One region of the Mycobacterium sp. 134 genome, then DNA from elsewhere that is predicted to be linked to it. Evidence: predicted binding sites of a transcription regulator. Region 1 holds the regulator's gene; each other region holds the start of a gene.
What was found. The regulator LexA, encoded in region 1, represses DNA repair genes until DNA is damaged. The targets are predictions, from matches to a motif close to CGAACANNTGTTCG.
Positions count from the first base shown of each region.

Region 2: a site for LexA is predicted at 2,657-2,670, ahead of ACNQVK_RS21880 (DUF222 domain-containing protein). Genes of this name have one in related genera too.
Region 3: a site for LexA is predicted at 7,593-7,606, ahead of cofD (2-phospho-L-lactate transferase). Genes of this name have one in related genera too.

Region 1 is NZ_JBLVUN010000008.1:3,915,642-3,926,003, reverse strand. It holds gene ACNQVK_RS23445 (molybdopterin-dependent oxidoreductase) at 1-1,065, opposite strand, end outside; gene ACNQVK_RS23440 (acyl-CoA dehydrogenase family protein) at 1,167-2,327, shown strand; gene ACNQVK_RS23435 (LGFP repeat-containing protein) at 2,507-4,864, shown strand; gene lexA (transcriptional repressor LexA) at 4,915-5,634, opposite strand; gene ACNQVK_RS23425 (LysM peptidoglycan-binding domain-containing protein) at 5,888-6,385, shown strand; gene nrdR (transcriptional regulator NrdR) at 6,550-7,005, shown strand; gene ACNQVK_RS23415 (PhzF family phenazine biosynthesis protein) at 7,030-7,716, opposite strand; gene ACNQVK_RS23410 (alpha/beta fold hydrolase) at 7,785-8,807, opposite strand; gene ACNQVK_RS23405 (proteasome assembly chaperone family protein) at 8,844-9,869, opposite strand; gene ACNQVK_RS23400 (trypsin-like serine peptidase) at 10,055-10,362, shown strand, end outside.
Region 2 is NZ_JBLVUN010000008.1:3,598,177-3,608,538, forward strand. It holds gene ACNQVK_RS21865 (ABC transporter substrate-binding protein) at 1-1,400, opposite strand, end outside; gene ACNQVK_RS21870 (4Fe-4S dicluster domain-containing protein) at 1,411-1,638, opposite strand; gene ACNQVK_RS21875 (GntR family transcriptional regulator) at 1,652-2,407, opposite strand; gene ACNQVK_RS21880 (DUF222 domain-containing protein) at 2,675-4,117, shown strand; gene ACNQVK_RS21885 (molybdopterin-dependent oxidoreductase) at 4,126-6,375, opposite strand; gene nusB (transcription antitermination factor NusB) at 6,469-6,957, opposite strand; gene efp (elongation factor P) at 6,960-7,523, opposite strand; gene ACNQVK_RS21900 (M24 family metallopeptidase) at 7,548-8,633, opposite strand; gene ACNQVK_RS21905 (B-4DMT family transporter) at 8,667-9,233, shown strand; gene aroB (3-dehydroquinate synthase) at 9,286-10,362, opposite strand, start outside.
Region 3 is NZ_JBLVUN010000008.1:4,887,771-4,898,132, forward strand. It holds gene ACNQVK_RS28050 (AurF N-oxygenase family protein) at 1-654, opposite strand, end outside; gene ACNQVK_RS28055 (FAD-dependent oxidoreductase) at 938-2,332, shown strand; gene manA (mannose-6-phosphate isomerase, class I) at 2,329-3,555, opposite strand; gene ACNQVK_RS28065 (TobH protein) at 3,559-4,629, opposite strand; gene ACNQVK_RS28070 (phosphomannomutase/phosphoglucomutase) at 4,626-6,014, opposite strand; gene ACNQVK_RS28075 (DUF3499 domain-containing protein) at 6,111-6,530, opposite strand; gene ACNQVK_RS28080 (metallopeptidase family protein) at 6,660-7,082, shown strand; gene ACNQVK_RS28085 (WhiB family transcriptional regulator) at 7,129-7,392, opposite strand; gene cofD (2-phospho-L-lactate transferase) at 7,813-8,796, shown strand; gene ACNQVK_RS28095 (coenzyme F420-0:L-glutamate ligase) at 8,793-10,148, shown strand; gene ACNQVK_RS28100 (NUDIX hydrolase) at 10,181-10,362, shown strand, end outside.

The sequences.
Region 1 (10,362 bases):
GCCATAGCCGTGCCCGAAACCTCCTCCGGGGAGCCCGATCTGGCCGAGCATCGCGGCCAGGGTCATTCCCATCCACGGAGCCTGTTCGCCGTGCCGGACCCGCTGCAGCGACCAGCTGACGGTGACCAGGGTGCGCGAGGCGGCCATCCGCCGGGCCAGTGTGGTCAGTTCCTCGGCGGGCAGCCCGCTGATCGCCGACGCCCACTGCGGGCTCTTGGCGACGCCGTCGTCGCGGCCCAGCAGGTACCGCTCGAACCGCTGGTACCCGGTGCAGTGCGTGTCGAGGAAATCGAGATCGGCCAGGCCTTCGGTGGCCAGAACGTGGGCCAGCGCGAGCATCACCGCCACGTCGGTGCCGGGAACCGGGGCCAGCCAGTGGCAGTCGCCGTCCACGTCGTCGCGCAACGGGCTCAACGACACGATCTGCCCGCCGCGGTCACGCAACCGGCGCAGCGCGTCGCGCGCCGGATGTGCCGTGGTGCCACCGTGATTGATGCCGGTGTTCTTCAGTGCGACACCGCCGAAGCACACCAGCAGGTCGGTGTTCTCGGCGATGACGTCCCAGTCGGTGGAGCGTTTGAACAGGTCGTCGTGGGTCCCGACCACCCGTGGCATGATCACCCCGGTCGCGCCCAGGCTGTAGGAATGGCGGGAAAAAGTATATCCGCCAAGCATTTTCAGAAAGCGGTGCACCTGACTCTGGGCGTGGTGGAAGCGTCCGGCGCTGGCCCAGCCGTAGGAGCCGCCGTAGATCGCCTCGTTGCCGTAGGTGTCGACGACCCGGCGCAGCTCGCCGGCCAACAATTCGGTGAGCTCGTCCCAGGACACCGCGACGTACTCGTCGGCGCCCCGCTCCGCGCTGGGGCCGGGGCCGTCGCGCAGCCAGCCGCGGCGCACCGCGGGTCCGGCGACCCGGGAGCGGTGCCGGATCGAGCCGGCCAGATTGCCCAGCAAGGGCGAGGGGTCGGCGTCGCCGGCCAGCGGGGTCACGGCGCTGATGTCGCCGTCGGCGAGGTCGGCGGTGAAGGCACCCCAGTGCGCGAGGCTCGCGGGGGACTGGGGCATGTCCCGAGTTTACGGGCGGCAGGCACCCACCCCGGGCTGACCAACCACCCGGTTGGTATAGGTTGGCCCCAAATCCGTAACCCAGTACCGGAGGTCACACCATGAGCAGTGTTGTGAAGTACGACCGCACGTTGTTCGAGCCCGAGCACGACTTGTTCCGCGAGTCCTACCGGGCGTTTCTGGACAAGCACGTGGCGCCGTTCCACGACCAGTGGGAAAAGGACAAGATCGTCGACCGCGGCGTCTGGCTCGAGGCGGGGAAGCAGGGCTTTCTCGGGATGGCGGTGCCCGAGGAGTACGGGGGCGGCGGCAACGACGACTTCCGGTACAACACGATCGTGTGCGAGGAGACCGTCGCCGGCCGCTACAGCGGCATCGGCTTCAGCCTGCACAACGACGTCTGTGCGCCCTACCTGCTGAGGTTGGCCAACGAGGAGCAGAAGCAGCGCTGGCTGCCCAAGTTCTGCACGGGCGAATTGATCACGGCGATCGCAATGACCGAACCCGGTACCGGCAGCGATCTGCAGGGCATCAAGACCCGGGCGGTCCGCGACGGCGACCACTACGTCCTCAACGGGTCCAAGACCTTCATCACCAACGGCATCAACTCCGATCTGGTGATCGTCGTGGCCCAGACCGACGCGGAGAAGGGCGCCTTGGGCTTCTCGCTGCTGGTGGTGGAGCGCGGAATGGAGGGCTTCGAGCGCGGCAGGCACCTGGACAAGATCGGCCTGGACGCCCAGGACACCGCCGAACTGTCGTTCACCGACGTCAAGGTGCCGGTCGAGAACCTGCTCGGGGAGGAAGGTCAGGGATTCGTCTACCTGATGCAGAACCTGCCGCAGGAACGCATCTCGATCGCCATCATGGCCGCCGCGGCGATGGAGGCGGTGCTGGAGCAGACGGTGCAGTACACCAAGGAACGCAAGGCATTCGGCAAGCCCATCGGCAGTTTCCAGAACAGCCGGTTCCTGCTTGCCGAACTGGCCACCGAGGCCACCGTGGTGCGGATGATGGTCGACGAGTTCATCCGGCTGCACCTCGACGAGAAGCTCACCGTGGAGCAGGCCGCGATGGCCAAGTGGTACTCCACCGAGAAGCAGGTCGAACTCATCGACCGCTGCCTGCAGCTGCACGGCGGCTACGGCTACATGCGGGAGTACCCGGTCGCGCGGGCGTACCTGGATGCCCGGGTGCAGACCATCTACGGCGGCACCACCGAGATCATGAAGGAGATCATCGGCCGCAGTCTGGGTGTCTGACGCACCGGAATCACCCAGCGTGACGCCCCGAGAAGCCCAAATCTGGGTCGTCGGACCCAGATATTGGGGCTTTTTTGGTCATGATCGGCCGCGTTAGTTGGTTATCGTCACCTGCTGAAGCAAAGTTGTCGGGGCGGGACATTTCTGAGAAAACTTTGCCGAACGAGCGGGGAGAGCGCATGACTAGGCCTGGAGCGAGGCTGAGCGCGGCCGTGTGGCGGTTGGCGGTCGGCCTGCTCGCACTCGTGGTCGCTGGTTTGATGGTGCCTGCGGTGGCTTCGGCCACCCCGGAGTCGGACGCCGACGCCGCGGTAACCGCGGCCTGGGATGCCAGCGGCGGCGACGGTGGCCCATTGGGACCGCGTCAGGGCGGCGTGTACGCAGCGGGTTCGGGCTTCGCGCAGAACTTCGCCGGCGGCAAGATGTTCTTCACCCCGGCGACCGGCGCTCATTTCATGCAGGGTGCAATTCTGGAGAAATACGAGTCGTTGGGTGGCCCGGCCGAAGGCGACCTGGGATTCCCCACCATCGACGAAGGCGCCGGGCGTGCTCCCGACAGCCGCAACTCGACGTTGAGCGCGCCTGACAATCCCGTCATCTTCTGGACCCCGGCGACCGGTGCCCGGGTGGTCCGGGGCGCCATCAACGCCGCATGGGACAAGCTCGGCGGTTCTGCCGGTGTACTGGGTGTCCCGGCCGAAGACGAGTCGTTCGACGGCGACGTGAGCTCTCAGAAGTTCACCGGCGGCGAGATCTCCTGGAACCGCAAGACCAAGGCGTTCACGACAGTGCCGCCGGAGCTGGCCGACCAGCTCGCCGACCTGGACATACCGTCGGATCCCGCCGCGGCGATCGCGGCGGCGCGGCGTGCGGCGGGCGGGGCGATGGGTCCGCTGGGAGCCAAGGACGGCGATCAGTATCCGATCGGTGACGGCGGGTTCGGCCAGAACTACGCCGGCGGCAAGATCTTCTACACCCCGGCCACCGGGGCCAACGCCATCACCGGCCAGCTGCTGGAGAAGTACGAGAGCGTCGGCGGTCCCGAGGGCGATCTGGGCTTCCCGACCGCCAGCGAGTCCGAGGGCGGGCTGGGCCCGAACAGCCGGATCAGCACCTTCGCCGCGGCCGACAACCCCGTCATCTTCTGGACTCCCGACTACGGCGCGGTGATCGTCCGCGGCGCGATGAAGGCGGCCTGGGACAAGCTCGGCGGGGCGAAGGGCGCACTGGGTGCCCCGATGGCCGACCAGACCGAAGACGGCACCGTCATCAGTCAGCGATTCAGCGGGGGAGCGATCTCCTGGGACCGCGACGCCAACAAGTTCACCACCGAGCCCTCCAAACTCGCCTCCGAGCTGAGCGGGCTGGAGGTTCCGGGTGTGGGACAGCCGCACGCCACCGGTCCGCAGCCTTCCGGCCCGGACGCCAAGAAGCCGTTCTCCTGGCATTGGAGCTGGTGGTGGCTGATCGCGGTGGTCCCGGTTCTGCTGCTCGCCGGCCTGATCGTGGGGGCAGCGCTCTGGCACCGCCGCCGGGCCGGTGACGATGACGACTTCGACCACGATCCGTTCGACGATGACTACGACGGCGACCACGGCGAACCGCACTATGACGAGGGCGGGTACGACGACACGCGCTACGAATCGCGTGGGTACGACGACGAGTTGGGTGACGAGCGCGGGGCACGGGAGGCGGGTTACGCGCCGACTTCCGCCTACGGTGCCGGTGAGGCCACGACGGCGCGATTCGCCGGCCCGGGCGAGGAATCGGCGGGCGGCGCGGCGGCGTCCCCGTACGACGGCCCTACCGACATCGCGATGCCCGTCAGTCAATGGGCCGCTCCGCACGGATCGCCAGGCGGCTATGGAGCGCCGGGCGAGGAGGAGGAGCCACCCGAGGATTCCTCGCAGCTGGCCGGTCCGGAGCCCCAACAGCGCTACGACAGCTACGACGACGGCGGCTACCAGGACGACGACTTCGATGACGACGACGACTTCGAAGAAGATGACTTCGAGGACGACGATTTCGACGAGGACGAGGATCTCGACGCGCCAATAGATGCCGAATTCGAGGAAGTCGCCGAAGGCGATGACGCCGAAGGCGAGATCGAAGCGGATCTCGTGGACGAGGACCTGACAGATACCCGGGCGCTCGCGAGCCCGGCCGGCGGAGTGCGCGAAGCGGTAGGTTTCGCGGCGGCGGGCTTGGCCGTGCCGAGCGATCAGGACAACGTCGACACCGCTCCGACGCGGGTCATCACCGAGGCCGAGGCCTACAGCAGCAGCGAGGCCTACAGCAGCGAGGCTCACAGTGGGCGCCATGCGGCCATCGAACTCGATGAGATCCCCAGCGCCACGGCCATTCACCTACCGCTGGACGACCCGAACCGCGCACCGGAGGGTTACCCGATCAAGGCCGACACGAAGTCCGGCCGGTACTGGGCACCCGACAGCAGCGAGTACGACGACGCGACAGCCGAGATCTGGTTCGCCAGTGAGGAATTCGCTCGCACGAACGGATTTGTGCGAGCCGACTGAATTTGAAGGCCCGGCCACATCGAGGTGCGGCCGGGCCCGATCTCGGTCGGTCAGATCTTGCGGATCACCGTGACGACCTTGCCGAGCACCGCGGCGTCGTTGCCCGGGATCGGGTCGTACGCCGGGTTGTGCGGCATGAGCCAGACCTGACCGCGCGTCCGCTTGAAGGTCTTGACGGTAGCTTCGCCGTCGATCATGGCCGCCACGATGTCGCCGTTGTCGGCCACGCTCTGCTGGCGCACCACCACCCAGTCGCCGTCGCAGATCGCGGCGTCGACCATCGAGTCTCCGACGACCTTGAGCAGGAACAGCGAGCCCTCGCCGACCAGTTCGCGGGGCAGCGGGAAGACGTCCTCGACGGCCTGCTCGGCCAGGATGGGACCGCCCGCGGCGATACGCCCGAGCACCGGTACGAAGGTCGGTTCGGGTAACGCGTCGGAGCCGGCCACATCGGTGGACACCACTGCGGCCGCCGGATCGTCGGCGCCGCGCACGTCGACGGCACGCGGCCGGTTGGGGTCGCGCCGCAAGTAGCCCTTGCGTTCGAGGGTGCGCAACTGGTGGGCGACCGATGAGGTCGAGGTCAAGCCGACCGCGTCGCCGATCTCGCGGATACTGGGCGGGTAGCCGCGACTGGTCACCGACGCTCGGATCACGTCGAGGATGGTCCGTTGCCGGTCGGTGAGGCCGCCCTCGGCCCGGCGTGGGCCCGCGCTGTCCGATCCGGCCGGGCTGTCGATGCTGCCGTCCCTGCTGCGGTCGTCGCTCATGAGGCCGAATGTAGTCGCTGGTCGAACATTAATCAAACATGTGTTCGACGCGTGTTGCGCGCGTGTCCGCTGGTGGGGTGCGCGAGGGGCTCACGGGGGGCCTGGAGCGGGTGGTGTGCGGCTTCGCGGCCCGAACTTGTCGGTGGTCCGTTCTATCGTTTGGCAACAGTTCGATCACATGTTCTATCCATCGAACACTTGAGCGACTATGTTCGAACACAAGAGCGAATACGACCCACCGAAAGGCAGTCAGATGGCGATCATCGATATCCCCGCCGATAGCCGTTCCAGCGCTGTTCGGGCCACGCAGAAGTCACAGCCGCCCCGCGCCCGCGCCCAGTTCGGCGCCGCCGCACCCCGGCCGGTGCGCCGGGTCCAGCGGCCTGCACCCTCCCGTCCCGACACCGGTGGGGTCCGATACCGCGGAACCGGCGTGCTGATGTCGCGGGCGTCCCATCGCAGCCGGCCCATCACGCCGTTGACCACGGTCCTGTTGGCGCTCGTCGCCGCAGGCATCACCGTGTGGCTCGGGTTGGTGGCCCAACTCGGCGGGGTCGTGGGCGCCGAGACGCCGACGCCGACCGAACTGGCTGTGGTCCAGGTGAAGTCGGGGGAGACTCTGCAGCAGGTGGCCCGACGGGTCGCCCCTGATGCCCCGGTGGCCCGGGTCGTCGAGCAGATCCGCGATCTCAACCAGCTCGACTCAGTGGCGGTCGACGCAGGGCAGACGCTGCTCGCCCCGGTTGGCTGAGCAGTGCGATGTCCGCTGAATCGTCCTGGCTGCCAGCCACACTGGCCGGCGTCGGCTTGAGCACCTACACCCCACTGGACCCGGCGGTGAGTCTCCCGCGGGCAACGCGGGTACGCTCAAGGGCGCTCGAGCTAGTTGTCCGGCGGCATGACGAAGGAGCGGTAATGCATTGTCCGTTCTGCCGTCACCCTGATTCGCGTGTGGTTGATTCCCGCGAGACCGACGAGGGGCAGGCCATCCGGCGCCGGCGGTCCTGCCCGGAATGCGGCCGCCGGTTCACCACCGTTGAGACGGCCGTGCTGGCCGTGGTGAAGCGCAGCGGGGTGACCGAGCCGTTCAGTCGCGAGAAGGTCATCCGCGGGGTGCGTCGGTCCTGTCAGGGCAGGCAGGTCGACGACGACGCCCTCAACGTGCTGGCGCAGAAGGTCGAGGACGCCGTCCGCGGCCTCGGCACACCCGAGATCCCCAGTCACGAGGTCGGCTTGGCGATCCTCGGACCGCTTCGCGAACTGGACGAGGTCGCCTACTTGAGATTCGCCTCGGTGTACCGGTCATTTTCGTCAGCCGAAGACTTCGAGCGCGAGATCGAGGCGCTTCGCGCCCACCGCGCCGAGGCGTAATCCGGCCCGGGTTCGGTCCCCGGTTCAGTCCAGGCGGGAGGTGCCGTCGTTGACGACGCGGCCGGCCAGGCGCACCCAGCCCTCCGGACTCCAGCGGGTCTCGATCACCGAGCCCTTGCCCTGGATGATCGTCAGATCGCGGCTGAGATAGTCGGTCATCCGTACCGCCGCCGCGCCGGTGGCCTCATCCTCGGGGATTCCCAGGTGCGGGGCGAACGACCTCGATCGCAAGGTGCCGTTCGCCTCGTCGATCCAGGCCCACAGGTAGTTCTCCTCCGCATCGGTGAAATCGTCGGGGTCGGCGGCAAGCAAATCGTCGACCGAGGCCAGGTCGTGGATGGCGAACTCCGGTGCCCACTCCGAACGCGCGTTGACGATGGCGCGATCGTCGTCGTACTCCACCTGGAGGATTCCTGCGGGCACCAGCAGGGTATGGACCGGCAGCCCTGTTTCGCGCAGCCACCACGACGCACCGACGGTCGGGTGCCCGGCGAACGGCAACTCGGCGACCGGGGTGAAGATGTGGGCACTGGCCGAGTTGCCGCCGGGCTGCGGCAGATCGATGAATACGGTTTCGCTGTAACCCAATTCGGTCGCGATCCGTTGCCGGTCGTCGGGGGCGACGGTGCTGTTGTCGACGACGCCGAGCGGATTGCCGTACTTGCCGTCGGAGTCGGTGAACACGCGTAACACGGTGACGTCGATGGCCATGATCCGATGCTACGTCGCAGCCGACCGTCTCCGGGTGGACCGCCCGGAGACCCATACGGGTGAGAAGGTCAGGTCGCGCTGCGTTCGTCGGCGTCCATCGCGTCGAGCACCGCGATCTGGGTGTCGAACGGCCCGGACATCGTCGATTCGGTCCGCCCGCTGCGCAGAAGGTCGCGAAGCCGATCCTGGTCGTAGACCGACGGTTCTGTCGTGTCGATGAAGCGCTCGACCACCTCGACGAAGCGCTCGGGATCGTCATGGAACGGAAAATGCCCGGATCCCTTGAAGATCTCCAGCTGGGAACCGGGCATCGCGGCGTGGGCCATCCGAGCGTGGCTGACCGGGATCACCGAGTCGGAGTCGCCCCAGATCAGTTGCACGGGAACGGATTCGGTCAAATAACAGCGGTCCAGCATGGTGACGACCTGGCCACGCCAGTCCACCACCGCACGCAGGGTCCGGGCGAATGCCGACGATGCCGTCGGCTCCGGCAGATCGGCCAGGATGCGCAGCATGTCCGGAATGTCGTGCCCGAGGCCGGTCGATCCCAGCACCGCGCCCGCGGCGCGGCCGGCCAGCTGCAACGCCGGCAGTACCAGGGGGAGCCGCAGCAGCGCCAGGGCCTCACTGCCCATCGGTAGGGAGGCGACCCGCAACGCCATGTTGACGTCCTTGGTGACCCCGCCGGCGCCGACCAGGATGAGGCGGTCGACCAACTGCGGGAACTGGTAGGCGAATTGCATGGCCACGCCGCCGCCCAGGGAATGGCCGACCACGGTCACCCGGTCGATGTCGAGCACGCTGAGCAGGTCCCGCATGCCGTTGGAGTAGGCCGCCACCGAGTAGTCCGCACGCGGCTTGTCGGAGCTGCCGTGACCGAGCAGATCCGGGGCGATCACGGTGAACCGCTGCGCCAGCGCCGACTGCACGGTGTGCCAGGTGGTGGAGTTGTCGCCGATGCCGTGGATCAGCAGGATCGCCGGACCGGACCCGGCGACCCGGAAGGCCCGCCGGTAACCGTGGATCGTGCGGTACTCGAGCGTCGGGGTGAGCTCGCGAACGGTCCGCAGATGGGGTTTGCGCTCGGTCATGCTGGTCAACCTCGCTCTCGGCCCGCCATCGGGCTCCTATGAGTGGTTGTCGCCGTTCGGGAATCCGTCCCCGAAGCCGTCTCGTCCGTCTTTGTACTTGTCGTCTTTGTACTTGTCACCGGTCTGCTGGGCGAGGAACCGTTCGAACTCGGCTCCCAGCTCGTCACCGCTGGGCAGTTCCTCGTCACGCGCGAGCAGAGACCGATTCTCCTGTGCGGCAACGAACGCATCGTACTGGCGCTCCAACCCGGTCACCACTTGGGCGACCTCTGCGCTGGCCTCTACCTGCTCATTGATCTTGCTGTACACCTCGGCACCGGCCTCGGAAAGTTTCTCCAGCGGCAGTTGTAGCGAACCGGTCCGGGCCACCTCGGCCAGCAGGGCCTCGGCCGCCGGCGGATAGGCCGTCTGGGCCAGGTAGTGCGGGACGTGCACGGTGTAACCCACCACCTCGTGGCCGTGCTGGGCCATCCGGAACTCGAGCAGGTTGGAGACGCTCGCCGGAACCTGGACTTCACCGACCCAGGGGGTGTGGTCGGCGATCAGTTCCTTGTTGTTGGCGTGCGCGGTGAGCATGACGGGGCGGGTATGCGGCACTGCCATCGGGATGGTGCCGAGGCCGATCACGCGCCGCACCGCGAGCTGCTCGGAGAGCAGTCGCACCGCGGTGATGAACCGCTCCCACCTCAGGTCCGGTTCCAGGCCGGCCAGCAGCAGAAACGGCGTGCCGATGTCGTCGTGCAGCGCGTACAGGTTCAGCTCGGGTTCCTCGTAGCTGGTGAAGTGGTCGGTCTTGAACGTCATCAACGGCCTGCGGGACCGGTAGTCGAGCAGCTCGTCGATGGCGAAGGAGGCCACCAGCTCGGTGTCGAGGGTGTCCTTGAGGTGCTCGGCGGCGAGCCGGATGGCGTGACCGGCGTCCGAGAACCCCTCCAGGGCATGGATCAGCACCGGGCCACTGCCATCCGAGGAGGACAGCTGCGGCGCCGGGAACTCAAGCTCGTACATACCGCTCTGATCGGGCTGGTAGTGCTGGTCGGGGGTGTCGGTGCTGTCAGTCATCTCGCTTCGTCTCCTCGCTGCGGCAGGACGCTGTGACGGCCTACCGCCATGTCATCTAGTGTCCCGCATACCCGGGCCGCGGGTCGTTCCGGCCCGCTAGTGCGTGCGAACGCGCCGGGACGGGTTCGGCATTCCGGCGGATATCCCCACGATCAGGCAAAATCGTGATGATGCAGGTGACCCGGATGGTGAAGCTCACAGTCGCGGCGGCAGCGATGACCGCCGGGGTGGCGGCATGCACCGGGCCCGGCGCCGTGACCGCGGGCGGCGGGACCGCGGCCCCCGCCCCGGCCCCGGCGAGCAGTCCACCGGTGGCAGCCAGCCCGTTGTCGCAGGCCGGGGCCGAGTCGGTGACACCGGACCGGCGGGTCGGTGCGTTGTTCCTGGGCGACACCACGACGCACACCTGTAGCGGATCGGTGCTGGCCAGCGCGTCCGGCAATCTGATCCTGACGGCCGCGCACTGTCTACTCGACGGCGTCGACACCACATT
Region 2 (10,362 bases), 320 kb from region 1:
TCGACGATCACCGCACCGGGATGCGCGGCGGTATAGCGCTCGGCACCGGCCTGGGTTCCGAACGGTAGGTACCCCTCGGCTCCCGGTGCGGGCAGGCGCACCCACACGGCCTTGTCGGCGAACCACCGGGTACCCAGCTCGGCGTCGGAGACGTAGGCGGCGCGGACCTTCTTGCCCTCACCTTCTGCCTGCCGAATCGCCTTGAGCAGGCAGACCGGCGTCGCGGCCGCGGTGGTGGTGTCCGATCCGTCGAGCCACAGCTCGCCGGCAGTGGCGGGATTGTCGACGGCGGTGCGGCACACCGGGTCGGTGCCGCTCAGGGCCGACGGATTGGCGCTCGAGTTCAGTGCCTTGTCGTAGTCCTGACCGCGCGCGGAGTATGCCGCCCGCAGCGGTCCGTCCTGTACGAAACCGGCCACGTCGAGGTCTGCGAAGTTGTCGATCGACTTCAGGTAGGGCACATCGCCTTTGAGCGCATCGATCAGTGACGGCTTGAGGGTGGTGTCGAACGAGGTGCCGCCCGGCCCGTTGTAGAGGTACACGACCTCCTGTGGCAGCCCGCTGCCCTCGGCCACCAGGCGGGCCGCCTCCAGCGGCTTGGTGTTGAGGAAGTCGGTGGCGTCGAGTTGCGCCTGCAGGAACGCGTCGAGCACCTCCGGGTGATCGGCCGCATACGCCCGGCGAACCACGACACCGTGCAGGGTCGGGTAGTTCAGTTCGGCACCGTCGTAGAGCAGCTTGGCCTTGCCCTGGTGAACCAACAGACCCGGCCAGGCGACGAACTGCGAAAGCGCCTGGACCTGACCGGATTCCAGCGACGATGCACCGACCTGCGGCTGCTGGTTGAGCACCTCCACACCGGTCTTGGCGTCGATCCCGGCCTTGCCGAGGGCTTGCACCAGCATGCCGTGACCGGCCGATCCGACACTGGCCGAGACCTTCTTACCGGCCAGGTCGGTCAACGACTTGGCCGGCGAATCCGGTGCCACCACAACCATGTTCAGCGCACCCTTCGGGTTGTACCCGGTGACCGAGACGATCTCGGTCTTGGCGCGTTCGTTGGCCTGGGTCTTGGACCCGTTGATGAGCATCGGATAGTCACCCATCGAGCCGATGTCGATCTTCTCGGCCACCATCTGCGCGGTGATCGGGGCGCCGGTGTCGTAGTCCTGCCACGTCACGTTGTACTTGGTGCCGGTGCGGGTGGTGATGTCGGCCAACCGGCGTTCCAGGTAACCCTGGGCGCGCAGCAGGGTTCCGGCAGTGACGGTGTTGATGGTCTTGGACTGGTAGCCGACGACGACGTCGACCGTATCGGCCGATTTCGTCGCCGAGTCCAGGGAGCAGCCGGCGGTCGCGAGCGTGAGACCGGCGGTGAGGGCGATCAGGGCTGTTTTCACTTCGGGTCCTCTAACGGATGAGATAGGGCATGTTGACGGTGACGGCGCCGGTGGGACAGCGGGCCGCGCACGGCCCGCAGTACCAGCACTCGTCGACGTGCATGAAGGCCTTGCCGTTTTCGGGATTGATGGCCAGCGAATCGAGCGGACACACGTCGACGCACAACGTGCAGCCCTCGATACACAGGGACTCGTCGATGGTCACGGGGACATCGGCGCGTTGGTTGACCAGCGTCATATGCTGTTCCTAATCATGTGTCTCGGATGAGGTTGCCGCGCATGGTGATTCGATCACCACGCATCCTGATGTACTCCAGGTCGACGGGCGTTCCGTCGTCCAGACTCGTGAGCCGCTCGGCCATCAGCAGCGCCGATCCGGCCGGCACCTGCAGCGTCGCGGCGGTGTGCGGGTCAGCCGAAACCGCCTCCAGCGCAAGGCTCGCCCCGCCCAGGCGGTGTCCGCTGACCCGTTCGATGAGCGCGAAGATATCGTTGTCCTCCAGTGCGTGTCCGATCACCTGCTCGCCGATCTCGGGAGCCAGGTAGGTCAGATCCAGCGACAGCGGCAGATCGGCGAGGTAGCGCAGGCGCTCGATGAAGACCACCTGGGCGCCGGGCTCCAACGCCAGCTTGCGGGCCACCGCGGGCGGGGCCGAGAGTCGCTGCACGGCACGGACTTCGTTGCGGACGTCGCCGTAGTCCTTGAAGGTCTCCTTCAGCCCCACCAACGCATCGAGGCCGTGGTCGTACTTGCGGCCCGCCACATGCGTGCCCACCTTGGTGCCGCGGTCGATCAGGCCCTCGGACTTGAGGACGGCCAGGGCTTCACGGATGGTGTTGCGGGAGACGAAGAATTCGGCGGCCAGTTCGGCCTCGGCCGGCAGCGCCCCGGCATAGGTGCCCTCGTAGATCTGATGGCGCAGCACGTCGGCCACCTGGCGGGCCTGGTCGGCGCGCGCACGGCGGTTGGGTAGAGATACGGGATGAGCTTCGGGCTGGGAAGACACGCACTCAAGGTAAGGGCCTGTTGGAGGCACCTGCAGTGCGACGAATCAGCCCTCGGCGCAGGTTAACCGATTGCGCCGCCGGCCAAGGATCCGTACCTGGCGAAACCGCCTTGCCGACCGGCATTGCGCCACCTCGATCCCGGCAAGAATTTACAAATCGCGATGATCGAAACGTCGCCGCGCCGGCCCGAAAAAACTTTGGCCACTTTTGTCTCGCCAGTCCCATTCCACGGGTTCTTGTCGGCGCATCGAACTAGTGTTCGAATTGTGGTAGTGGAGTTGGCGCAGAACCGGGGTGGGGTGCAGACCGCACTGGCCGGCCACCGCGCTGCGATCGCGTCGCTCGTCGATGTCGACTTCACCGGACTCGACACCGCGGAGCTGCTGGCGCTCCAATCCGAACGCGAGCAACACGCCCGCATCGAGGCGATGATCGATCACCGAATCCAAGCCGCCCTGATGGCTCAGGCCGCCCCGCACGAGATCGGCGGCAAGTCCTGGAAGGATGTGCTGGCCACCCGGATGCGGATCAGCGGCAAGGAAGCCTCACGCCGCGTCGCCGCAGCCGCCGAGCTGGGGCCCCGGTATGCGATCGGCGGTGAGGTGTTGGAGCCGCTACTGCCCGCCTGCGCCGAGGCGCTGCTGTCAGGGACCATCAACACCGAACACATCGCGATCATCCGCGACACTCTGGTGGAGGCGAGAAAGTACGTCAGCACGGCTGAACTCGTCCAGATCGAATCGGACCTGGTAGCCGCGGCGAACTGCGACACTCCTGAAACGCTCAAGGCCGCAGCGGACAAACTGCTCTATCTGCTCAACCAGGACGGCGACTCACCCGATGTCGCGGCCCACCTGCGTGGGCTGCGGATCGGCACACAGGACGCCGACGGACTGGTGCACGTCCAGGGCTGGCTGGACCCCGAGACAGCGGCGTACCTGACCACCGTCACCGGCGTGTGGGGTGCACCGGGCATCAACAACCCCGATGATCCCGAACCGATCCACAACCCCTCGCCCAATCCGCTCGATGACGCTGAGGCCGCACTCGACACCTCCGAGGAACAGGACGCTCAAGACCAGCAGGCGGCCGCCAACCGGGACACCCGCACCGTGGCGCAGCGCAATCACGACGCCCTCAAAGTGGCGCTGCGCGAAGTGCTGATGTCCAAACGGCTCGGCCGGCACGGCGGCCTTCCGGTCACAGTGGTCATGTCCACCACCCTGGCCGAGCTGGAAGCCGGCGCCGGGATCGCTGTCACCGGCGCGGGCATCCGGATGCCGATGAACGACCTGATCCGGTTGGCATCACACAGCTTTCACTACCTCACCGTGTACAAGCACCACACCGCCGAACCGCTGTACCTGGCCCGCACCAAACGGTTGGCTACCAAAGCACAACGACTGCTGCTCTACAACCGCGACCGCGGCTGTACCCGCCCCGGATGCACCGCACCGGCCGACTATTGCGAGGTGCACCACGCCAAGGCCGACTGGCGGCACGGCGGGCAGACCGACGCCCCCGACCTCGCGCTGGGCTGCGGACCCGACAACCGCCTCGTCGGACTCGGCTGGACCACCAGCATCGATCCAGACACCGGCCGGGTCCACTGGCATCCACCACCTCTGATGAACACCGGACAAGACACCCTCAACCACCACTTCCACCCCGAGGAACTACTGGTTCCCCCGGAAGAACCAGGCGGTTGACGGGACCACTAGATCGTCGTCGCGCTGACCGTGACCGGAATGCCGTTGAGCGCTCCGTTTCCCGACGGCTCGTCGAGGAAATCGGGCAGCGACAGGATGTTGGTGTTCACCCCGGGCGACGCGTTCGCGACGCCGAGTCGCGTACCGGGCTGACCGTGGCCCCAGCCGTGCGGCATCGAGACCACTCCGGGCTTGATCGCATCGGTCACCTCGACCGGGACCACGATCTTGCCGCCGGCCGACGCCACTTCCGCGTTGTCGCCATCGGCGATCCTCCGTGCCGCCGCATCCTGACTGTGCATCAGCAGGGTGCACCGGTCGCGTCCCTTCATCAAGGAACCGACGTTGTGCAGCCAGGAGTTGTTGGACCGCAGATGGCGTCGGCTCACCAGCACCAGTTCGTCGGGGGCTCGATCGAGCCGCTCGGCCAGCCGCGGCAGGTCGTCGAGCAGATACTGCGGCGCCAGCCGGATCTTCTGGTCGGCGGTGCCGAGTACCTCGGGCACCTGGGGCACCATGGGGCCGTAGTTGATTCCGTCCGGGTGGGCCTTGAGCTTGTCCAGGTTCAGACCGTCGGGGTTGTCGCCGTAGCGGTCGCCGAACGCGGCGGTCCGCAGCGTCAGATCGAGCATCCGCTCGGGGCCGCCGTGGTCGTACTTCTTACGGATCTCGGCGCCGTCGAGCCCCTGGGTGAAACACAGGTAGTCGAACCAGCCGTCATCGAGCGCGGCGATGTCGACATCCTCGGCCGGGGTGCCGGTGCACAGCCCGGTGAGCCGGATCAGGATCTCCCACTCCTCCGGCGCATCGGGATCCTCGCGGTGGAACACCGGCGGTGAGTACCGGGCGAAGCTGTTGATCGCCGCACCCAGCAGCAGGTCCGCCGAGTGCGGCTGCTCGAGCGCCGAGGCACCGGGCAGGATCACGTCGGCGTGCCGGGTGGTCTCGTTGAGCCACAGGTCCACCGAGATCATCGCGTCCAGCTGCGGCAGCGCCTCGTCGAGTTTGTCGCCGCCCGGGGTGGACAGCACCGGGTTGCCCGCGACGGTGATCAGGGCCTTGAGCTGTCCCTCACCGGGCGTGGTGATCTCTTCGAGCATGCATGACACCGGCACCTGCCCGAGCACCTCCTTGGCCCCGCGCACCCGGGTGCGGTAGCGGCCGAAATTCGGCGCCCCGTCCTCCAACCCCGGGATCGGCTGGCTCGTGACCGTCCAGGCCGTCGGCCTGGCGAACATCGCGCCGCCGGGGGTGTCGAAGTGACCGGTGACGATGTTGACCACATCCACCAGCCAGCTGGCCAGGCTGCCGAACTCCTGATTGCACGTGCCGATCCGGCCGTAGACCACCGCGCGCGGCGTGCCGGCCAGCTCGCGGGCCAGTCCACGAATACGCTCGGCGTCGATACCTGTTGTAGCAGAGACCCTTTCGGGCGACCAGTCGGCCACCGCCTGCTGCAGGGTGGACACTCCGTCGAGGTGGCGTTCCAACTCGCCGAGGTTGACCAGCCCTTCGTCGAACACGGTGTGGACGATCCCGAGCAGCAGTGCCGCGTCAGTCCCGGGCGTGATCGGCAACCACTCGTCGGCCTTGACGGCGGTGGCGGTGCGCACCGGGTCGATGACGATCACCTTGCCGCGCTTACGGATACCGGCGATGATGCCCATCACGTCGGGGGCGGCCAGCAGCGAACCCTGCGAGGCCGCGGGGTTGGCCCCCATCACCACCAGCAGGTCGGTGCGCTGGATGTCCGGCGTCGGGAAGGCCCACCAGCTGCCGTACATCAGGTGCGACGACAGGTTCTTCGGCCACTGGTCGATGGTGCCCGGCGAGTAGGTGATCGGCATGCCGGACAGGCCGAGCAGGATCGCCGAGTAGCGGGACAGCGAGAACGAGTGCGCCAGCGGATTTCCGGTGTACGCCGCGACCGCGCCGATGCCGTACTTCTCGATGACGGGAGCGAGCAGTTCGGTGCAGCGACGGAAGGCGGTGTCCCAGTCGACCTCGTGCCACTCGCCGTCCACCTTGATCATCGGCCGGCGGATCCGGTCGGGGTCGTCGTGCAACCCGGCCAGCGACGCACCCTTGGGGCAGATGTGACCCGCGCTCCACTGGTCGGACTTGTTCGGCCGAACGGTCGCAACCTTGCCGTCGGAGACCTGAATCTCCAAGCCGCACATTGCCTCACACAGCGGGCAGGCGTGCAGGTGCAGGCCGTCCTCGCCGATCCCCGCGATACTTCTCGACTCGTGTCCCATCAGCGGCCTCCGAATGTCGGTACGTGTAGTCACACACGTAACAACATCGTGGCACCGAACGGCACCGACGATCCCGATCTCCGGGATATGAACCTACTGCTCGGGCCGGTCCTGAACGGCGCCCTGCACGGCTGCGGCTGCGGCCCGGATCTGCGGGGTCACCAGCATCACCTGGCCCAGCACCCCGTTGACGAATCCGGGCGACTCATCGGTGGACAGCTCTTTGGCCAGCTCGACGGCCTCGTCCACGGCGACGGGTTCGGGGACGTCCTCGGCGTGCAGCAGCTCCCAGACCGCCACCCGGAGGATGGCGCGGTCCACGGCAGGCAGCCGCTCCAACGTCCATCCCTGCAGGTGAGCCGAGATGAGGTCGTCGATGTGGGCGGCATGTTCGGTGACACCGCGCGCCACCGACACCGTGTACGGATTGAGCGGGGTGACGTCGGGCTGATCCTCGGCCAGCGCGGTGCGGCCGTCGGCCACCGCCTCCGGCGTCAGACCGCGTGCCTCGGCCTCGAACAGCAGATCCACGGCGCGCTTGCGGGCCTGGTGACGGCCCCGGTCGCCACGGCGGTCAGGCATGGTCAGCCATTCACGCGGCCGAGGTAGCTGCCGTCGCGGGTGTCGACCTTGAGCTTGTCACCGGTGTTGATGAACAGCGGCACCTGGATCTCGGCGCCGGTCTCCATGGTGGCGGGCTTGGTGCCGGCGCTGGAGCGGTCACCCTGCAGACCGGGCTCGGTGTGGGACACCTCGAGCTCGACGGACACCGGAAGTTCCAGGTACAGCGGCGCGGACTCGTGGAAGGCGATCTGCACCGGCAGGCTCTCCAGCAGGAAGTCGGCCAAGCGGCCGACGAGCGCCTCGGACAACGGGTGCTGATTGAAGTCTTCGGAATCCATGAAGACGAAGTCGTTGCCGTCGCGGTACAGGTAGGTGGCGTCGCGGCGGTCCACGGTGGCGGTCTCCACCTTCACGCCGGCGTTGTAGGTCTTGTCGACGACCTTGCCGGACACCACGTTCTTCAGCTTCGTCCGCACGAAGGCCGGGCCCTTGCCCGGCTTGACGTGCTGGAATTCGACGATCTGCCACAGCTGTCCGTCGATCTGCAGGACGAGCCCGTTCTTGAAGTCGGCAGTCGATGCCATGAGGGTGTAGCTCCTAAGCTTTTGTCACAAAATGGCCAGTTCCTTGGGGAACCGGGTAAGCAGGTCGGGTGCCGCCTCTCCGACGACCAGGGTGTCCTCGATCCGGACACCGCCGCGATCGGGCAAGTAGACACCTGGCTCAACGGTGACCGCAGAGCCAGCAAGCAGTGTACCGGCGGCGGCGGCGTTGATTCCCGGCGCTTCGTGGATCTGCAGTCCGACACCGTGGCCGAGGCCGTGACCGAAGTTGTCGCCGTAGCCGGCATCGGCGATGACCTGGCGCGATGCCGCGTCCACCGCGCTCAGCGAAACCCCGGGCGCCAGCGCGTCGCACCCGGCCTGCTGTGCGGTGGCCACCAGGTCATAGATGTCGAGCTGCCACTGGGCCGCCGGGCCCAGCACGAACGTGCGCGTCATGTCGGAGTGATAGCCCTCCACCAGGGCACCGAAATCGATCTTGACGAAGTCTCCCGCGGCCAGCACCGCCTCCGTGGGCCGGTGGTGCGGGATTGCCGAGTTCGAGCCGGTCGCCACGATCGTCTCGAAGGACGGCCCGTCGGCGCCGTGGTCGAGCATCAGGGCTTCCAGCTCGTTGCGCACCTCGCGCTCGGTCCGGCCCGGACGCAGGCCGCCACGCTCCAGCAGATCCATGAGTGCCGAGTCGGCGGCCTCGCAGGCCAGTCGCAGCATCGCGATCTCGCCGGCGTCCTTGATCTCGCGCAGCGCCTCCACGGTGCCCGCCGCGCGCACCCACTCGACCGTGTCGCCGGCCGCCTTCTTCAGGGCCGCATAGGCATCGACGGTCACCACATGGCTCTCGAAACCCAACCGCAGGGCGCCGGTACGGGCGGCGCGCCCGGCCAGGTGTGACCCGCAGGCCCGCTCGATGACCACCTCGGCGTCCGGGGACTGCTGCGCGGCCTGCGTGCGATAGCGCCCATCGGTGGCCAGCACCGGAGTGGTGTCCTCGGCGAGGATCAACAGGGCCGCGTTGGAACCCGTGAATCCGGACAGATAACGCACGTTGACCAGGTCAGTTACCAACATCGCGTCCAGGCCCAAGTCGGCCAGCCGACGCCGCAGTCGGTCCCTGCGCTGGGAAATAGTCACGGTCTGTGACGCTACTCGCTACAGTGTGCCCCCATGAGCAAGTGGTTACTGCGCGGAGTGGTGTTCGCAACAGCGATGGTCATCGTGCGCTTACTGCAAGGAGCACTGATCAACGCCTCGCCGGGTAACGCCACCTGGTTCAGCTTGGGGCTGGTCACGTTGTTCGGAATCGGCGTACTGATCTGGGGCCTGTTCGACGGCCAGTCCGACGCACGGGCCAATCCGGATCCGGACCGTCGTGCCGACATGGCGATGACCTGGCTGATCGCCGGCCTGTTCGCCGGCGTCGTCAGCGGCGCGGTGGCGTGGTTCATCGGGCTGTTCTACAAGAGCCTCTACACCGATGCGCTGCTCAACGAGGTCACCACATTCGCGGCGTTCACCGCGCTGCTGGTGTTCCTGCTCGGCGTTGGTGGCGTAACCGTGGGCCGCTGGCTGGTGGACCGCAAGGCCCCGCCGATGCCGCGTCAGCGCCACCACGGCCTGGCAGCCGACGAGCGCGCCGACACCGATGTGTTCGCCGCAGTGAGCGCCAACGGCGCGTCGGAAAATGCCGACGCCGAGGCCCCGGTCGAATACCCCGAGCAACCCAAGCAGTAACCGGCACGCCCACCAGGGCGAAGCAGAACTCAGGCGCACGTGGCGCGGGCAGTCAGGCCCGCGCCACTTCTGCGTATGCGGCCGCCAGCAGCGACGGGTCAGGGCCCTCAAGGCGGCCCGGCTTGGCCAGCCCGTCGAGCACGACGAACCGCAGCACTCCCGAGCGGTTCTTCTTGTCGCCTGCCATGTAGTCCATCAGCTGGGGCAGCGCGTCGCCGTCGTAGCTGACCGGCAGCCCCAGCGCGGTCAGCACCGAACGGTGCCGGTCGGCGGTCTCGTCGTCGAGCCGTCCGGCCAGCCGGCCCAATTCGGCCGCGAACACCAATCCCACGGACACCGCGGCGCCGTGGCGCCACTTGTAGCGCTCGCGCCGCTCGATGGCGTGCGCGAGAGTGTGGCCGTAGTTGAGGATCTCGCGCAACTGCGACTCGCGCTCGTCGGCAGCAACCACCTCGGCCTTGACCGCGATCGCGCGGCGGATGAGTTCGGGCAGGACGGTTCCGGTGGGGTCAAGCGCGGCCTCCGGATCGGCCTCGATCAGATCGAGGATGACCGGGTCGGCGATGAAGCCGGCCTTCACGATCTCGGCCATCCCGGCGACGATCTCGTTGCGCGGCAACGTTTCCAGTGTCGCAAGATCGACCAGTACCGCGGCCGGCTGATGGAACGCACCGACGAGATTCTTGCCGGCATCGGTGTTGATCCCGGTCTTGCCGCCGACCGCCGCGTCGACCATGCCCAGCAGGGTGGTCGGCACGTGGACGATGTCGACACCGCGAAGCCAGGTGGCCGCAGCAAAGCCCGCAACGTCCGTCGCCGCTCCCCCGCCCAGGCTGACCACCGCGTCTTTGCGACCAATACCGATGCGCCCCAGCACTTCCCAGATGAAGCCGACGACGGGCAGCTCCTTGCCCGCCTCGGCATCCGGGATCTCGATACGGTGAGCTTCAATTCCCTTGTCGGCCAAGTGTTGCCGAATAGCTTCGGCGGTCTGGGTCAACACCGGCTGATTCAATATCGCCACCTTGTGGCGGCCTTCGAGCGTGTTACCCAACTCCGCGAGCAGGCCGGTTCCGATGATGACCGGGTAGGGCCGGTCCACCATTACCTCGACGATTACCGGGTCAGT
Region 3 (10,362 bases), 970 kb from region 1:
ATCGGCAAACGAAATGTGACGAGCTTCCTCCGCCAGATGAATATAGGTGATCTTGTTCAGAAGCGGCGGTACGTGCGCCGCGCCGCGGTGCTGAAGAGTCTGCTGAAAGTGCAGCGGTTGTTCACCACACAGCACCCCGATGAAATGGATGATGTTGGCATAACCGCCGATAAAGCCCAGGATCGGTCCGATGAACCGGGAGCCGCGCCGCATTCCGGGGACATCCTCGCCGGTACGATTGACGAATTCCTGGAACATCTGGATGTGATTGCATTCGTCGATGAGCTCGTGGAGCAGATACTGGAATACCGGGGAACCGTTCGGCATCTTGCCGGCGTAATGCACCACTCCGCGAATCAACATCATTTCGAACTGGAGCGTGACTTTCAGGGTGTTCGCGGTGATCCAGCGGCCCATGTCAATTCGACGCTGCAACGGCTGCTGGGCATACCAGTCCGTCGCCGCGAGCGGGGCGCTGTCCGGATCCAGTTGCCAGCGCGGATCGTGCTCGTCCAACGCGTTCTCGGGTGCGTCCCAGTCGATGTCGACGTAGGGATCGAACCGCCGACGGACCGTCGCACGAGAGAGGGCCTCCACTCGTTCGAAGTAAAGGTCCCCCGTTGCTGTGCCGTCCGCGTCGCCGACCGTTGTCATTTCCCCATCCGTTGATGTGTGAGTTTCCTTGCAGAGGGTATCAACCTGAGAGCCGTATCACGGCCCTAGCCACGGGATTGTGCCACGAGTTGTTGCACGTCCGTTAGGTGGGCGGGACCAGCACCCGCGACGACCGCCGCCGACGGCGCTGACCGGCCGCGAAGACGACTCGCGGACCCGTGCGAGGGGCTGCCCGCAGACGATGACGGAAAGGCAGACAAAATTGACGTTGCCTCTCATTCGGACCCGGTTCGTGCTCAGTTCGCAGTACCGTAGCCGTCATATGCGCAGGACTCACGAACTTTCGTCGAAACAAGCCGTTGTTGTCGGAGGGAGCATCGCCGGGCTGTGCGCAGCCCGGGTACTCGCCGACCATTTCGACCGCGTCATCCTCTACGAACGTGATGAGCTGCCGGACCAGCCGGTCAATCGCAGCGCCATACCGCAGGGCCAGCATGTACATCTGCTGATGGCCCGTGGCGCTCAGGAACTGGAGGGGCTGTTCCCCGGATTGCTCCACGACATGGCGGCGGCCGGGGTCCCGGTGATACGCAACCGTCGCGAGTTGATCCACTTCGACGCGGCCGGGCACATCCTGGAGACCGGACTGGACGACAAGTACGTCGCCTATGTGCCCAGCCGCGGCCACCTCGAATGGCAGATCCGCAAGAGGGTGAGCGCGATGCCCGGCATCGAGATCGCGCACCGAGCCGTCGCGCATCCGCAGTACGACCCGGCAGCCGAGCGGGTGACCGGCGTCGTCCTCGACGACGGTGATGTCACGCCGGCCGATCTGGTGGTCGACGCGTCAGGCCGCGGCAGCCGGCTTCCGACGTGGTTGCAGCAGTGGGGATTCGAGCGCCCACGCGAGGATTCGGTACAGGTGGGCGTCACGTACGCCTCGCACCGCGTGAAGATCCCCGACGGCATGATGCCCCAGAAGATGGTCATCGTCGGCGCCACCCGAAACCGCCCACTGGGGATGGGCATGCTGTTTCACGAGGACGGCATCTGGATGGTGACGGCATTCGGAGTGGCCAAGGCCGAACCGCCGCGTGACTTCGCGGAGGTCTGCACGCTGGCCGACGAGCTGCTGCCTGCGGAGATCAGTGCCGCGCTGCGGGCCGGGACTCCCGTCGGCGAAATGAACGTGCACCGGTACCCGACGAGCAGGTGGCGCCGCTACGAGCGGATCGATAAATTTCCCACGGGAATCCTGCCGTTCGGTGACGCCATCGCCAGCCTCAACCCCACGTTCGGACAGGGCGTGACGATGGCAGCACTGCAGGCCGGCAATCTCCGCCGGGCGCTGGCCGAGGGCATGGACAACGTGATGTGGCGGCTGGCGTTCCGCAACGCCAAGACGATCTGGCCGGTGTGGATGATGAACGGCGCGGCGGACCACACCGAACACGGGGCGCAGGGCGACCGCCCCTGGTGGTACCGGCCGGCGTACGAACTCTTCACCCAGTTTGTCGCCGCAGCCGAGACCGACCCCGTTCTGGCCGAATGGTTCTTGAGCAGAACCAGCTTGCTCGACAGTCTCTATCTGGTGCCGACACCCCGCCTGATCGGCCGCGCGATGCGTAACAACGTCAAACAATGGGTCGCCGGGCGCAAGAGCCGAGACAGCGAGGTCGGCGTCCTCGACGCCGTGCCCGTGACCGGTACCCGCTAGATCCCGATCGTCACGCGGAACAGCTTCGTCGGCTCGGCGGCGGTCAACCGGATGGGGCCGTCCTCGGCCGCCACCCAGGCCGCCGCGCCGCGCTGCATGGTCAGCTTGTCGTCGTCGGCATAGACCACCGCGGCGCCCTCGGTGCACAGCAGCAGCTGCGGGCCATCGTGGTGGGAGTGCACGTCGATCTCGGCACCGATGTGTTCACCGTCGACCGCCAGCACCGACACCGCGAACTCCTGCGCGGGTGTCTGATAGATGGTTTCCGCCCCGTCCGTGACGGTTTCCGGGCGGAGTCGCTCCTCGGGGGTCGGGGTGAAGTCCAGCACCCGCAGCAGCTCGGGCACATCCACGTGCTTCGGGGTCAGCCCACCGCGCAGCACGTTGTCGGAGTTGGCCATCACCTCGACACCGACACCGTGCAGGTATGCGTGCAGGTTTCCGGCAGGAAGGTAGATGCCCTCCCCGGGGCGCAGGCTGATGCGGTTGAGCAACAGGGAGGCCAACACGCCGGCATCACCGGGATAACGCTCACCGAGCTCCAGCACCGTCTTGACCTCGGCGGCGAATTTCTTTGCCCCGGAACGGATGTAATGGACCGCCCCGTCGAGAACTGCAGGCACCAGCACGTCGAGGTCAGGCTGCGGCGCGGTGATCCAGGTGGTGAACAGAGCCCGCAACCCGTCGGCGTCGGATTGATCGGAGAGCAGGTTGATGAACGGGTCAAGATCCGAGACCGCAAGTGCGCGCATCAGCTCGACCGTGCGGTCCACGGTGCGGAATCCGGCGAGCGCATCGAATTGCCCCAGCGCAACCAGCAATTCGGGTTTGTGGCTCCGGTCGCGGTAGTTGCGTATGGGCGAGGACACCGGGATGTCCAGCCGATCCTCGCGGTCGAAGCCCTCCCGGGCCTGCGCGGCGCTGGGGTGAGCCTGCAACGACAGCGGTTCGTCGGCGGCCAGCACCTTGACCAGGAATGGCAGTGCATCGCCGAATCGGCCGATCGCCACGCTGCCCAACTGGCCCTCGGGGTCGTCGTGAACCGCCTGCAACAGCGACTCTTCACCGTGTTCGGTCTGCAGCCAGGCCGGGTCGCCCGGATGCGCCCCGAGCCACAGCTCGGCCTCCGGATGGATTGTCGGACTGGGCCTTCCGGTGAAATCAGCGATTGCCGTACGCGAACCCCAGGCATAGGTCCGCACCGCGCCCCGTAGCAGATGCACTTCTTATCCTCGAACCAGTTTCAAATATACGGCCGTCATCTCCAAGCGGACAGCCAGAATCGCCAGTTGTTGTTCCGGGCGCCCGACCGGCAGCGTTGTCTCCGCCGATTCCGGCACATCCTCGGCGCCGATCACCGCGATGTCGTCGAATCCGTTGACGCGTGCCCCCACCGCCTGCCGTTCGGTGTCGGTGATCAACGCGAACGTGCGCATGCGGCGTGGCAGCGGTCCGTCGATCTCCTCGTCATGGAACAGCGACCTGGCCGCGGACGGTCCGACCGCGCCACTGCCTATCGCAGCGAGCACGTCACCCAGTCCGGCTGCCGCCACCACTTCCCCGGCCAGGCGCAGCATCACGGTCGCCCCGTGCCGGGCCAGCGCCAGGGTGGCCGGATTGTCGCCGGCCAGCACGACCGCGCTGTCCGACATCCGTTCGGCCAGCGTCTTGGCCGGATTGGTGAACAGCTCTCGCCCGACGCTGTTGCGCAGCGCCTCGGCGTCCAGTTCATCGGCCAGCGCGGACAGATCCACGCGCATCCCCGGATCCACGACATGCAGTGCGGCCAGCCCCGCGGCCACATACCGGGTCAGCCCGAAGTCGTCTGGCACCCACAGTCGGGGCGCCAGCACCACCGCGCGCCCGGCCGCGATGTCACGCAACGGCCCCTCGTTGGGCGCCACGATCAGCACCCTGGCACCGCGACGCACGCCGGTGGCGGCCGCGTTCACCAGGGCCGGATCACCCGGGTCGTCGCCGGCCACGATCAGCACGTCGAGTGCGCCGAGCCACGGCGGGGTCTCGGCGGCCACCACGATGGGCGCCGAGATCGACGCGCCGAGCGCGGCGGCCAGCATGGCCCCGGCATTCTCGGCCGTACCGCGGCCGGCAACCCAAATCACCGTGCGCGGTGGGTAATCGGCGCGTAGCGGGTCGAGCAGACCCTCCGCCAACGCGGCAGCGGTGGCCCGAACCTGGGCGCCTGCCATCGCCGCGGCCCGCAGCAGACCGTTGCGATCGGCGGCGACAAGTCCGTCGCCGTCGTCTAGATCGACCGTGGCGTCCACGGCGTTCACGGCACCGGCTCGCTCACCCCACGGATCTGTGCCGAAACTCTGTCGACGAGCGCGGCGACGTCCTCGGCGGTGCGCGCTTCCACGTTCAGCCGCAGCAGTGGCTCGGTGTTCGACGTGCGCAGGTTGAACCAGCTGCCGTCACCGAGATCGACCGTGACCCCGTCGAGGTGGTCGATGGATTGGATCGAGCTGCCGAAGGATTTCAGCACGGCCTCCACGCACGCCGGGGCATCGCTGACGGTGAAGTTGATCTCGCCGGAGGCCTCGTAACGCTGGTAATCCGCCATGAACTCCGAGAGCGGGCGGTCCTGCTCTCCGAGTGCGGCCAACACGTGCAGGGCCGCGAGCATGCCGGAATCGGCGCCCCAGAAGTCACGGAAGTAATAGTGCGCCGAGTGCTCCCCACCGAAGATCGCGCCGGTCTCGGCCATCAGCGCCTTGATGTAGGAGTGTCCGACCCGGGACCGCACGGGGGTGCCGCCACGCTCGATCACCAACTCGGGAACGGCACGTGAGGTGATCAGGTTGTGGATTACCGTGGCACCGATCTCACGCTTGAGCTCGCGGGCGGCAACCAATGCCGTCACCGCCGACGGCGACACCGGACGGCCGAGTTCGTCGACCACGAAGCAGCGGTCGGCGTCGCCGTCGAACGCCAGGCCGATGTCGGCACCGGTGGCCAGCACATGGGCCTGCAGGTCGATCAGGTTGGCCGGATTCAGCGGGTTGGCCTCGTGATTGGGGAAGGTGCCGTCGAGTTCGAAGAACAGCGGGAGCACCGTGGCGCCGGGGATCGGCCCGAGAACCGCGGGGGTGGTGTGGCCGGCCATGCCGTTGCCGGCATCGACCGCGATGCGCAGCGGCCGCAGCGCGCTGAGATCGACCAGGGACCGAAGGAAGCTGCCGTAGTCGTCCAGCACATCTCGATCGGAGAGGGCTCCGGGCGGGCCGTCGTAGGCCGGCACACCCGCGATCACCTCATCGGAGATGACCGAGAGTCCGGTGTCCTTGCCGACGGGCTTGGCCCCGGCACGGCACAGTTTGATGCCGTTGTAGGCGGCGGGGTTGTGGCTCGCGGTGAACATCGCCCCGGGACAATCCAACAGGCCCGAAGCGAAGTACAGCTGATCGGTGGAGGCCAGGCCGATGCGGACCACATCCAGGCCCTGGGCGGTGACACCGTCGGCGAATGCCGCTGCCAGCGTTGGCGAACTGGCCCGCATGTCGTAACCGATCGCCACCTGCGCGGCACCTTCGCCGCGGACCAGACGAGCGAATGCACCGCCGACCTCGGTCACGAACGCCTCGTCGATCTGACTGCCGACCAGACCTCTGACGTCATAGGCCTTGATGACATCGTGAACAGCCGCCGCTGGCCTAGACATATAGCTCCTTGTGAAACGGAATCGTTGGCGCCAGCCTAACCGTCGGGCGGCGTCGACACGTTCACTACTCTTGGGCCGGTCGTCGTCTGTTCAGGGTTAATCGGTGGGATCCGGCAACACCCGCAGGTGCCCGCGACGACGTCCATTGGTCTCCGCCGGGCGCGCCTGCGGTGCCATCACCGCGCTGGTGCCCAGACCGGTGGCGGGATCCGAGAATCCGGCCACCACCCCGCCCCGGGGAACGGCACCGGGCTGGCCTTCGCGGACCGCATCGGCCAACGCCACCAGATCGTCTTCATCGGGATGAGTGGGCAGCGGCACGGCGTGCCGGACCAGCTCCCAGCCCCGCGGCGCGGTGATACGGCCGGCGTGGCCGACACACAAATCCCAGGAATGAGGCTCAGACACCGTGGCCAAGGGTCCGACTACCGCCGTGGAGTCGGAGTAGACAAAAGTCAGCGTCGCCACGGCATAGTGCGGGCACCCGGGCCGGCAGCAGCGACGGGGAACATTCACGCTCCAGAGATTACTTTGGACGATCGCTGTGCGCCGCTGGACACGCGGCCGTCGGGGCCCCGATCCCGAACCGTTACGATCATCGCCGTGGCCCAGCGGAACCCATGGCGATCGCGCCGCGGCCGCGATATGCGCGGGCCGCTGCTTCCACGCTCGGTTCCCGGCTGGCGCAGCCGGGCCGAGCGGTTCGACATGGCGGTGCTGGAGGCCTACGAGCCGATCGAACGTCGGTGGGCGTCGCGCCTGCGAGAACTCGATGTCGCTGTCGACGAGATTCCGCGGATGTCTCCGAAAGATCCGGACAGTGTGCAATGGCCACCCGAGGTCATCGCCGATGGACCGATCGCATTGGCGCGGCTGATACCTGCCGGGGTCGACGTCAGAGGAAATGCGACCCGGGCTCGAATTGTCTTGTTCCGCAAGCCCATCGAGCGCCGAGTCAAAGGACCCGATGAGCTCGCGGACCTGCTGCATGAAATCCTGGTGGCCCAAGTGGCCACCTATCTGGGAGTGGAACCGTCAGTCATCGACCCGACTATCGACGACGACTGACACCGAGCGCCGCACCTTTCGGTGAGCGCTCCGTCGAGCTGGAGCGTCAGATGATGCCGCGTTTGAGCCGGCGACGCTCCCGTTCGGACAGTCCTCCCCAAATACCAAAACGCTCGTCGTGCGCAAGCGCGTACTCCAGGCATGCGTCCTTCACCTCGCAACCCAGGCAGATGCGCTTGGCCTCGCGGGTAGACCCACCCTTCTCCGGGAAGAACGCCTCCGGGTCGGTCTGTGCGCACAGCGCACGTTCCTGCCATTGGTCGTCTTCGGCTTCCGGATCAGCATCAATATGCTCCGGAACCAAACTCAGCTGAGGACGTCCAGCTTCCCCCAGCGGTGCCGGTGCCGCATTGATGTGCGGTGCGTTGTCCAGTGAGCCGAGTAGCCGGTTGTCGAACCGGACCACACGATCGAAATCGCCGCTCTCATAAGACATTATCCCCCGCCTCCTCACTCGGTCTCGTAGATCCTAAGTGGAGCCCCACTATTGCGATATGCGGTCACCCCATTCGAACAAATGATCGAATCTCGGTCTGCGACACCGGAATCAGTCACCGACCGGGAAATGACACATCTGTGATTACACACGTGTTAGCTGCCAGGGTCAAGCGCCAGGGTGCGAATTCATACCATCTCGTAATGTCAAATCGGCGCGTCGCGACATCGGCGTGTCCTGCCCGTGACGACGTCGTTTCCATCCGCGAGCCTGGAACGCTTAGGGTCGGACGTTGTGAAGATCACCGTTCTGGTCGGCGGCGTCGGAGGCGCCCGGTTTTTGCTGGGGGTGCAGCACCTGTTGGGCCTCGGCCAGTTTGCCGGGAGCGACAGCAAGCACGAACTCACAGCGATCGTGAACGTCGGCGACGACGCCTGGATGCACGGAGTCCGGATCTGCCCGGACCTCGATACCTGCATGTACACCCTGGGCGGCGGTATCGACCCCGAGCGCGGTTGGGGCCACAAGGACGAGACCTGGCACGCCAAGGAAGAACTGGCCGCATACGGCGTGCAACCCGACTGGTTCGGCCTGGGCGACCGGGACCTCGCCACCCATCTGGTCCGCACCCAGATGCTGCGCGCCGGCTACCCGCTGTCCCAGGTCACCGAGGCGTTGTGTAAGCGCTGGTCACCTGGGGCGCAGCTGTTGCCCGTCACCGACGACCGCAGTGAAACCCACGTGGTGATCACCGACCCCGCCGACGGTGAACGACGGGCCATCCATTTCCAGGAATGGTGGGTGCGCTACCGCGCGCAGGTGCCCTCGCACAGCTTTGCGTTCGTCGGTGCGGAACAGGCAACCGCCGCGCCGGGTGTCGCCGAGGCCATCGCCGATGCCGACGTGGTGTTGCTGGCGCCGTCAAATCCGGTCGTGAGCATCGGACCGATCCTGCAGATCCCGGGAGTCCGGGGCGCATTGCGCTCGACCGCGGCACCGGTGATCGGGTACTCCCCCATCATCAACGGAAAACCGTTGCGCGGCATGGCAGATGAGTGCCTTTCCATCATCGGTGTGGATTCCACCTCACAGGCCGTCGGTCAGCACTTCGGCGCCCGGTCCGGCACCGGAATCCTGGACGGCTGGCTGGTACACGAAGGCGATGACGCCGAGATCGAGGGCGTGAAGGTGCGTGCCGTGCCACTGCTGATGACCGACCCGCCCACCACCGCCGAGATGGTGCGCGCCGGTCTCGATCTCGCCGGAGTCCCATTGTGACCACCGACGCGAACACCGAGCACGGGTCCGCAGGCCGCGTCGAGATTCTGCCGGTACCAGGACTTCCCGAGTTCCGGCCCGGGGATGACCTGGCTGCCGCGCTGGCCGAGGCGGCGCCATGGCTGCGCGACGGGGACGTACTGGTCATCACCAGCAAGATCGTGTCCAAATGCGAAGGCCGCATCGTCACCGCCCCTTCTGACCCGGAAGAGCGGGATACCCTGCGGCGCAAGCTCATCGATTCCGAAGCGGTCCGGGTACTGGCCCGCAAGGGCCGGACGCTGATCACCGAGAACGCCATCGGCCTGGTCCAGGCCGCTGCCGGTGTCGACGGGTCCAACGTCGACTCGAACGAGTTGGCGCTACTGCCGGTGGATCCCGACGGGAGCGCGCGGGACTTGCGCGTACGCCTGCGTGAGCAACTCGGCGTCAACCTCGCCGTCGTGATCACCGACACCATGGGCCGCGCCTGGCGCAACGGCCAAGCTGACTTCGCGATCGGTGCGTCCGGGCTCACCGTCCTGCACGGATACGCCGGCGCACACGACCGGCATGGCAACGAACTTCTGGTCACCGAGGTGGCGGTGGCCGACGAGATCGCTGCGGCAGCCGATCTGGTGAAGGGCAAGCTCACCGCGATCCCCGTCGCGGTGGTGCGAGGGTTGGAGCTGACCGACGACGGGTCGAACGCCCGCACGCTGCTGCGGTCCGGCGAGGACGACCTGTTCTGGCTCGGTACGGCAGAGGCAATCGAGATGGGGCGCAATCAAGCTCAGCTACTGCGTCGCTCAGTGCGCTCGTTCTCCGACGAGCCGGTCGACCACGCACTCATCGAAGCCGCCGTCAGCGAGGCACTCACCGCACCCGCCCCGCATCACACCCGTCCGGTGCGCTTCGTCTGGGTGCAGGACAACGCCACCCGCACCCGGCTGCTGGACCGGATGAAGGAGCAGTGGCGGACCGATCTCACCGGGGACGGCCGGGACCCGGAGTCCGTGGAGCGGCGCGTGAACCGCGGCCAGATCCTGTACGACGCTCCGGAACTGGTGATTCCTTTCCTGGTTCCCGACGGTGCCCACAGCTATCCCGACGAGGCCCGCACCCAGGCCGAGCACACCATGTTCACCGTCGCGGTGGGCGCCGCGGTACAGGCTCTGCTGGTGGCGCTGGCGGTACGCGACGTGGGCAGCTGCTGGATCGGATCGACCATCTTCGCCGGTGACCTGGTGCGTGCCGAACTCGATCTTCCCGCGGATTGGGAGCCGTTGGGCGCCATCGCGATCGGTCACGCCGCCGATCCACAACCGCCGCGCGACCCGGTGCCCACCGACGGCCTGCTGGTCGTGAAGTGAGCGCCGAGAGCCTGCACGCCTCCGCCGTCGAGATGCTGACGAATTGGCAGACGACCGATCCCGGTCAGGACACACTGCGGCACGCGGTGCTGTCGTTCCTGGCCGCCCGTCCCGATGCCTGCCTGCGCGCGTGCGTGCCCGGCCACATCACCGCCTCGGCACTGGTCGTCGATCACACCGGAACGCAGACGTTGCTCACCCTGCATCCCCGCTT